2 regions of the Paenibacillus sp. LRG-1 genome follow, and region 1 is predicted to be linked to the other one. Evidence: riboswitches for the same ligand, from Rfam matches in the RefSeq annotation. Region 1 holds a riboswitch; the other holds the start of a gene.
What was found. Region 1 has a riboswitch for ZMP and ZTP ahead of ACUUJN_RS04490 (bifunctional 5,10-methylenetetrahydrofolate dehydrogenase/5,10-methenyltetrahydrofolate cyclohydrolase). Riboswitches for the same ligand answer to the same signal wherever they lie in the genome.
Positions count from the first base shown of each region.

Region 2: it holds a riboswitch for ZMP and ZTP, as region 1 does, so the genes downstream of both, ACUUJN_RS24420 (TIGR01440 family protein) here and ACUUJN_RS04490 (bifunctional 5,10-methylenetetrahydrofolate dehydrogenase/5,10-methenyltetrahydrofolate cyclohydrolase) in region 1, are expected to answer to the same signal.

Region 1 is NZ_CM170126.1:996,278-1,000,653, forward strand. Features, by position in the region: gene ACUUJN_RS04480 (ABC transporter substrate-binding protein) at 1-886, shown strand, start outside; gene ACUUJN_RS04485 (cyclodeaminase/cyclohydrolase family protein) at 1,106-1,741, opposite strand; gene ACUUJN_RS04490 (bifunctional 5,10-methylenetetrahydrofolate dehydrogenase/5,10-methenyltetrahydrofolate cyclohydrolase) at 1,738-2,604, opposite strand; ZMP/ZTP riboswitch at 2,716-2,800, opposite strand; gene desA (Delta(5) desaturase DesA) at 3,014-4,075, shown strand; gene ACUUJN_RS04500 (PadR family transcriptional regulator) at 4,360-4,376, shown strand, end outside.
Region 2 is NZ_CM170126.1:5,518,164-5,522,539, reverse strand. Features, by position in the region: gene ACUUJN_RS24435 (L-threonylcarbamoyladenylate synthase) at 1-531, shown strand, start outside; gene ACUUJN_RS24430 (manganese efflux pump MntP) at 674-1,234, shown strand; gene ACUUJN_RS24425 (low molecular weight protein arginine phosphatase) at 1,339-1,923, shown strand; ZMP/ZTP riboswitch at 2,002-2,083, shown strand; gene ACUUJN_RS24420 (TIGR01440 family protein) at 2,304-2,891, shown strand; gene ACUUJN_RS24415 (serine hydroxymethyltransferase) at 3,012-4,262, shown strand.

The DNA.
Region 1 (4,376 bases):
AGGAGATAAGCAAGAGTCGGCTACTACTGGAGAGACTAGAAGCTTTAAAACGGTTAAGGGGGATATTCAAATTCCTGCTAAGCCCCAGCGTATTGTAACGGATTTTTACGGCGGAGAATTGCTGTCCGTGGGTGCTAACGTGGTGGGTGTAGAGCCGACTGCGTTTCAAAATCCTTTTCTGACCGATTTGCTGAAGGAAAAAAGAACCAAAGAGGTGGGTGATCCGACCAATTTGGAAAAGACGCTGGAACTCAAACCTGATCTGATCGTGGTTATGAAGGATACGAATTATGAGGCTTTGTCTAAAATCGCACCTACCCTGTACATTCCGTACGGCACGACGACTAATATCTATGACACGGTCAAGCTGTTCGGCGATATCACCGGGGAAAAGGAGAAGGCTGAGCAATTTATTGCTGCATTTGATAAAAAGGCCGCTGAAGGTCGCGCACGTCTTAAAGGTGTGATTGACGAAAAGGCAACTTTCGGTTTGTATGAGCTGACGGACAAGCACGCACTTTGGATCTTTGGCGACAATGCGGGTCGCGGCGGCCAAGCTGTATACAATGCGCTTAAACTGAACATGCCAAAGAAAACAGTGAACTCCAAGGAACAAACGGTGCAGCTTTCGATGGAGGTATTGCCACAGTATGACGCAGATTATATGTTCCTGACTACGTATGACCCCGAGAAAAAGGGTGACGCGCTCAAGCAACTAAAGTCGTCCGCTGTGTGGGGGAATCTTCCTGCGGTGAAGAACAATAGAGTGTTCTTTAACGATTTTGATACGTATTATCGCTATGATCCAATCGCTATTACCGGGCAAATTGATATGATCGTAGATATGCTGGTCGAAAGAGAAAAAGAGAATAAAGCTAAACAATAGGTGTGAGATTCTGCGTTGTAATGAATTGCCCAAAACGACTAAGAGATCGCATAATACACGCAGTATCTAGCAATAAAAACCAGTCCAACATGAATCATGTTTGGACTGGTTTTTTATTTACTATTTCGTCGTAATTTCGATAGTATCTTCTTTTTGTATCCAATCAGTTATTTTTTTGAAGAAATGTTTTAGAACAGGTTAAACACGGTTATGAGCAGACTAATTCGCTATTCGACTGCGTACCATCAACAAGGTTTGTTCTTTGATTTGTCCGATTTCACGGATGAGTGCGGCTGTCTTGGTCTCATAGGAGTATTTGACATCCAAGTCTTTCAGCGAAGCAAGGTTAATGTCGATGGTAAGCAGGGCAGATTGAGCTGCTGCTTCGAACAGGATCGCGCCGATGCCAAGATCTGAAATCACATTTTTATTGGACATTTCCACAATGTTGTAGGCTTGCGACAATCCGTCCCGGCATACTTCCAGCAGGCGCATGGGTACCTCAATGGCAGCGATCACCGCTGTCTGTAGGGAATGGGTACGATAGCGCTTTTCTTCGTCTGTTTCCTTGGGCAAACGCAGCGCGGTCATGTACTGTTCAAAGGATTGGATGTCTGCGACCATTAGTTCCTCACAATGTGTAGACAATCTTTCCATGCTACTAATGACATCCGTGATTTGTTCATGGATGTGCGCATATTTTTCTCCTTGTGAAAGGTTGGCGGTCATGGAGGTCATAGCCGCGCCTAGTGCCGCAGCCAATGCGGATACACTTCCTCCGCCGGGGGTAGGCGCTGCACTTGCAGCCTCTTTCAGAAAATGTCCGATGGAATTGTTCCACGACAGTTCACTCATGAATAGACCACCTCTCTGGAGTAGTGTTGCAGATGTATCGCTTTGAGCAGATTTTTGTACAAAATCGCAGTCGTTAAGGTGCCAACACCGCCGGGAACCGGAGAAATGGCATGTACCTTTTCACCCACGTTTGAAGCAGCGTCACCCACGATTTTTCCTTCCAGTGTCTCGTTAATTCCTGCATCCACGAGAATCAGACCGGGATGGACCATATCCTGCGTAATCACATCAGGGCATCCGACTGCGACGAAGGCAATGTCTGCATGGCTCAGATGCTCTGCAATATCACGCGTACCTGCATGACAGGCGGTAACGGTGGCATTTTCTCTTTGCAACATGTGGAAAAGGGGAAGTCCCACTGTCTGCCCGATGCCCACGAGCGTGACATTTTTGCCTGCCAAGGTGTGACCGTAATGCTTGAGCAGCTCGATACAGGCTTGAGGTGTTGCGGGATATAGTCCGGCGTCACCTGTTACGGTAGCCAGCTTGTTATCAGGTGTTATTCCATCAATATCCTTGTAGGGGGCGATGGATTGTTTAATAACGGAGGCAGAAAGATGTTGGGGAAGCGGCAGTTCCAGCATAATGCCATGTACATGGGATGCATCGTTCAGACTGCCGATCAGGTGCAGTAGCTCGGCTTCGCTAACATGACGGTCAAAAGTATGGAGATGAAATGAGATTCCCAGCTTCTCCGCTATTTTTTGCTTGGTCCGTGCATAGTATGCAGATGCCGGATCGCCTTCTACCAATAGGGTCGCCAGATGGGGACGGTGTCCTTGCTGCTTCATTTTTTCTACCTGTGAACGGATCGTTGCATATACTTGCTCAGCTGCTTCTTTGGATTTCATGATTATAGCCATAGTCCGTGCCTCCTCTGAATTTATCGCATGATTTATCAACAGGGTGTCATGGTCTTAAAACGAAAAAAAAGTATTTGCACAAGGTCGTCAAGACAGACGAATCCTCTGCAAATACTTCTCCCAGGCGAACGGTACGCTTTTTTTGTATGCTCCCTCGTGGTTCATTCCACTGACTTCGCCAGTCACATACAGCGTTATTATACCTTATATTTTAACAAATAATCATCAGAAAAGAAACCCGCGAACATTTGGAAAACGGGTTGTGTTACTTGTCTATATGACAAATGTCATATACCCGAGCTGACGTTTATGACTACAGCGCCTAGAGGCTTTACCTTATACTGAGATTAGATCAACATGTACGCCTAACAGGATCAAGGTATAGGCGTCATTTTAAAGGAGGATCATAATGAGTATGACACAACTCCCATTAGCCCAATTGAAAAAAAATATGGCTCCCTACGAGAAAATAAACACAAAATCCAGCGTTCTGCAACTCATCAATACCTTGGGTCCACTGATCCTATTGTGGTATGCTGCTTATCTTAGTCTGTCGGTTTCGTACTGGCTGACACTTCCAATTGCCATTGTTGCATCGGGGTTTGTGGTACGGACATTTATTATTTTTCATGATTGTGGTCATCAATCCTTCTTCAAAAGCCGCAAGCTGAACGACATTGTGGGAACGATTACAGGTATTATTACGCTCTGTCCTTATCACCAATGGAAAAATAGTCACGCAATCCACCATGCAACCAGCAGTAATCTGGATAAAAGAGGCACAGGTGACATGTGGGTGCTTACGGTAGAAGAGTACACAGAGGCTTCCACATGGACACGGCTGGCCTATCGCATATATCGAAATCCTTGGGTTATGTTTGGACTAGGTCCGATCTATACTTTTTTGATTTCCTATCGGTTTAATATCAAGACAGCCAAACGCAAGGAAAAAATGAACACCTATGTGACGAATATATCCATCGTTGTATTGTACGCACTGTTGTCATGGGCTATTGGATGGCAGGCCTTCCTTCTGGTACAGGCACCTATCTTTTTTGTATCTGGTATGTTGGGAATCTGGCTGTTCTATGTACAACACCAATTTGAGGATTCGTATTTTGAGCACGATGAAGAGTGGAGCTATATTAATGCGGCCGTAGAAGGCAGTTCTTACTACAAGCTTCCTAAAGTATTGCAATGGATTACGGGCAATATCGGATTTCATCACGTTCATCACTTGAGTCCTAAAGTGCCAAATTACAATTTGGAGAAAGCACATGAAGCGACACCGTTACTTCAAAAGGCGACCACGATCACAGTAAGTAGCAGTCTGCAATCTTTGAAGTTCCGACTTTGGGATGAAAATACGAAAACCTTTTTGACCTTTAAACAAGTGAGGCCGCTCCTCAGCAAACGTGTTGCAGTTACGAAACCCATCCCTACACCTGTTGTAAGCACAGAAAGAAAATAACTTTGTACAAAACTTTTCTGAAGAGATGTTGAAAAATTGCAGTTTACTTTGAGAAATCTAAAGGGATAACATCCTTTTAGATTTTTTTGTTTATATTGAAAATGCAGTACTTTCATTCTTTGTTTTAGCAAGCGCTATTGACAAATCGATCGTCAACCTTTACATTCTATATATCGAAACGATATATATCGATTGTATATAAATTAGCTACATGTAAACAGAGATAAGTTCCCTTTGATTTCAGAAGGATAATTCACTATGCCAGGAAAGAAGGAATAGATTTTATGTTGATTTATGTAAT
Region 2 (4,376 bases), 1.5 Mb from region 1:
GGGCTGGAGTCCACGGTGGTGCAGGCGGGTGACGACGGAACCGTCACCATCCTGCGCCCCGGCGGCGTGACGGCCGAGCAGCTCGCTGCGGTTGCTCGCGCCGTCGTGCTGGACCCGGCGTTGGCCGCTACGCCTGGGGAAGACGCGGACAGCCCGGCGCCGCGCTCGCCAGGCATGAAGTACACGCACTACGCGCCGCGAGGCCGCTTGAGCGTGGTACAAGGCCCGTCGTCCGTTGAGGTGACGGGCTGGATTCGCGCCGCGCTGGCGGAGGCTTCCGCGCGCGGGGAGCGCACGGCAGTGCTCGCGTTTGACGAGCATGCCGCCGGCTACGCCGGAGAGCGCGTCTACACGCTAGGCAAGCTGGACGCGCTCCATGAGGCAGCGCAGCGCCTGTACGGCGTGCTGCGCCGCTGCGACGAGGACGGCGTCACCTACATTTTGGCGGAATCCTGTCCGCCGAAAGGATTGGGAGACGCCGTCATGAACCGCCTGCTTAAAGCGGCAGGTCACCGAATCGTCCGCTTGTAGCTTCTGTCGAATCAGAGCCTCTTATATTAAATTTTCCTCCCTCCTCATCTCGGTATTGGGTACTTTCAGTGTATGCTTGTACTGATTTCCCCCTTGTCCGCATAACGTGTACAAGAACAGACGGATAATGGAGGGATGGAGTATGCTGGCAGCCTCTGCCCATGCCGGGCAGGTTGTAACGATTCTGATCATGGCGGTAGCGCTAGGAATGGATGCGTTATCGCTGGGCGTAGGGATCGGCATGAAGGGGATACGCCTGCGAGACGTGCTGCGCATCAGTACTGTTATTGGTTTTTTTCACATTCTGATGCCATTGCTGGGAATGTTCACAGGCCATTATATGAGTTCTTTATTAGGTCATGTGACGGCCTACTTCGCAGGGGGGTTACTCATCCTTTTGGGCGGGCATATGGTGTATAATTCCTTTAAAGGGGACGGCGTACAGGTATTGGATCATCGTTCGCCTTTAGGCCTTTTGCTGTTTGCACTTGGGGTGAGCGTTGACTCATTTTCTGTAGGAGTGTCACTAGGTATGTTCCAAAGTGATCTGGTGCTGTCCGTTTTGGCGTTTGGTTTTTGCGGGGGAGCAATGGCGATGTTGGGTCTGCTGCTGGGTCGCAAGGTCAGCCGCAATCTAGGAGATTATGGAGAAGCAGTGGGCGGTGCCATTTTGCTGGCATTCGGCTTTATGTTTATGTTTTGATTTTAGCGTAGACAGTGTAAAATAAATGCAGGATTATAGTAAGGGATTAGAACTATAGTAATCCTCTGTTTATATATTTTTTTAACATACGGGGGGTGAAAACGTTGAAGAATATCTTATTCGTATGCACAGGGAATACCTGTCGCAGTCCAATGGCTGAAGGGATGCTGCGTAAGTTGGCTGCTGAGCATGGGCTAGAACTGGAAGTACGTTCTGCGGGAGTAGCCGCGATGGAAGGCACGCCAATATCCCGACATGCAGAGGCGGTTCTACGTGATCATGATATATCCGATCAGATCACTTCAACCTCTTTGAGCGACGGGCTTGCCGGGTGGGCGCATCTGATCTTAACCTTGACGCAAGGACATAAACAGCACGTAATTCAGCGCTTTCCCCAAACGGCGGGCAAAGTATTTACGCTTAAGGAATATGTGGAGAACCGGGATGCGGTGTTGAATGATGTACAGGAGTTGGATAGTTTATATGCTTCACAGCAGTTGATGGCTTCACTCGGACAAGAGCTATCGGCGCAGGAGCGTGAACGAATGATTGAATTACACCAACGGATTCCGGGCTTTGATATTTCTGATCCGTTTGGCGGTTCGCGAGAAGATTACGATGTCACAGCTGCGGAAATCCGTACGGCACTGCATAAGCTGCTGGACAAGCTAAAGGCATCTTCCGAATAAAATTGGTATTACTCATCTGTTTTGTACGGAATCTGTTGATTTTCGGCGGTTAATCCGTTAAGATAAGGTGGAAAAATGAGAATCCGATGTAACTGGCGACAAAAGTGGGATTAACCACGATGGAGCATCGGATATACGGCCGGTCGCCTGGGCAAAAGAGCAATTCCACATAGGTGTGGACTGCTCTTTTTTTCATATACAAGTTATGCCAGATTTTTAGCTGAGAGTTGATTCCATTAAAGATTCTTCCATTTTTTCTGCTCGAAATCTGAAACATCGGCTATAATATAGTCAGATTGTGATCAGGAGAGAGTGTGTTGAACTTGGGGCATGAGACCGTGCCTAGTCTCTGAGAGGCTGTTCAACCAAAGGAGGTTCCAATGGTGGAACAATTAGATCATGAGATTCCGCTGGAAGCACAGACCACTTCTGTCGTGCGGGAAATCGCAGAAGCAGCCAGTCTCAAGGCTGGTCGCCTGCTGGTTATCGGCGTTAGCACAAGTGAAGTGGCTGGAAGTCGGATTGGTACGGCGGGAGCGCTCGATGTGGCTCAGCAACTGTTGTCTGGAGTAGAGTCTGTTCGCAGGGAGTATGGCTTTGATGTGGCGTTTCAATGCTGTGAGCATTTGAACCGAGCGCTGGTCGTTGAACGGGCTGTGCTGGAGCGATTGGGACTGATGGAGGTTGCAGCTGTTCCTGTTCGTACAGCAGGAGGCTCTATGGCTACCGTCGCCTATCGTTCTATGAGCGACGCGTGTTTGGCGGCGAACGTGCAGGCTCATGCCGGGATAGACATCGGCGAAACGCTGATTGGCATGCATCTGCGACCCATTGCTGTTCCGTTTCGCCCAAGCCTTCGCTGGATTGGCGAAGCACGTGTGACAGCAGCGTTCACCCGTCCTCCACTTATTGGCGGACAACGGGCGGTGTACAGTCTGGAGCAAGAAGTCGGCGGAAACTGCGATTAGCATTTGGCATGGCGGCATGTTTGTACTAATCTTTTTTGCATTGATGATGAGGTACCCAACAGAGGAGCAGGCGTTTGCTTGTATACCCAACAATTGACTATGGAGAGGGAGTAATCAATCATGATGGAACACCTGCGTAAAAGTGACCCGGCAGTGATGGAAGCAATGGGACTTGAACTGAAACGACAACGCCACAATATCGAGCTAATCGCATCCGAGAACATTGTCAGTGAAGCAGTAATGGAAGCCATGGGCTCCGTGCTGACGAATAAATATGCTGAAGGTTATCCGAACAAACGCTACTATGGTGGCTGTGAGCATGTAGATATCGTTGAAGACATCGCACGTGACCGCGCGAAAGAACTGTTCGGCGCCGAGCATGCTAACGTGCAGCCTCACTCTGGAGCACAAGCCAACATGGCGGTGTATCTGGCAGCTCTCCAACCTGGAGATACTGTACTGGGTATGAATCTGGCGCATGGTGGCCACTTAACACACGGAAGTCCGGTTAACGCTTCCGGCTTGTTGTATAACTTTGCTGCCTATGGTGTACGCGAAGACAACTTCCGCATCGACTACGATGAAGTGCGTAAGGCAGCCTTCAAGCACCGTCCTCGTCTGATTGTAGCTGGCGCGAGTGCATATCCGCGTACTATTGATTTTGAAGCTTTTGCTTCCATTGCCAATGATGTAGGTGCTTTGTTCATGGTGGATATGGCACATATCGCAGGTCTTGTGGCAGCGGGAATTCACCCAAGTCCAGTTCCGCATGCCCAATTTGTAACAACAACGACACACAAAACGCTGCGTGGTCCGCGTGGGGGTCTGATTCTGACTCGCAAAGCATGGGCGCAAGCGATTGATAAAGCTATTTTCCCTGGTACTCAAGGGGGGCCACTGATGCATGTGATTGCGTCCAAAGCGGTTGCTTTGGGTGAAGCGCTCCAGCCATCGTTCAAAACCTATGCGCAAAACGTAGTCCGCAACGCACAGGTGCTGGCTGAAACACTGCTGGCTGAGGGGATTAACATTGTATCCGGTGGTACGGATAACCATCTGATGCTGTTGGATACGCGCAATTTGAATATCACAGGTAAAGAAGCGGAGCATGTATTGGATTCCGTGGGCATCACAGTGAATAAAAATGCGATTCCTTTTGACCCGACCAGTCCATTCGTAACAAGCGGGATTCGTATTGGTACACCTGCTGCAACATCTCGTGGTATGGATGAAGAGGCTATGGTCAAGATCGGTAAAATCATTGCCGAAACCCTTAAAAATCCGAAAGATGATACTGTATTGTCCAAAGCGAGCCAAGCGGTTGGCGAATTGACAGACAAGTTCCCGATCTATCCAGGAACTCAATACTAATTCATCAACATTCATAATCTTTATGTTAAAGGCTGTTTTCCTTCCGTAAGCCGGAGGTGAACAGCCTTTTTTTGCTTCCGAACGACTCGAAACTTACATTTTTGGGTAATAAGC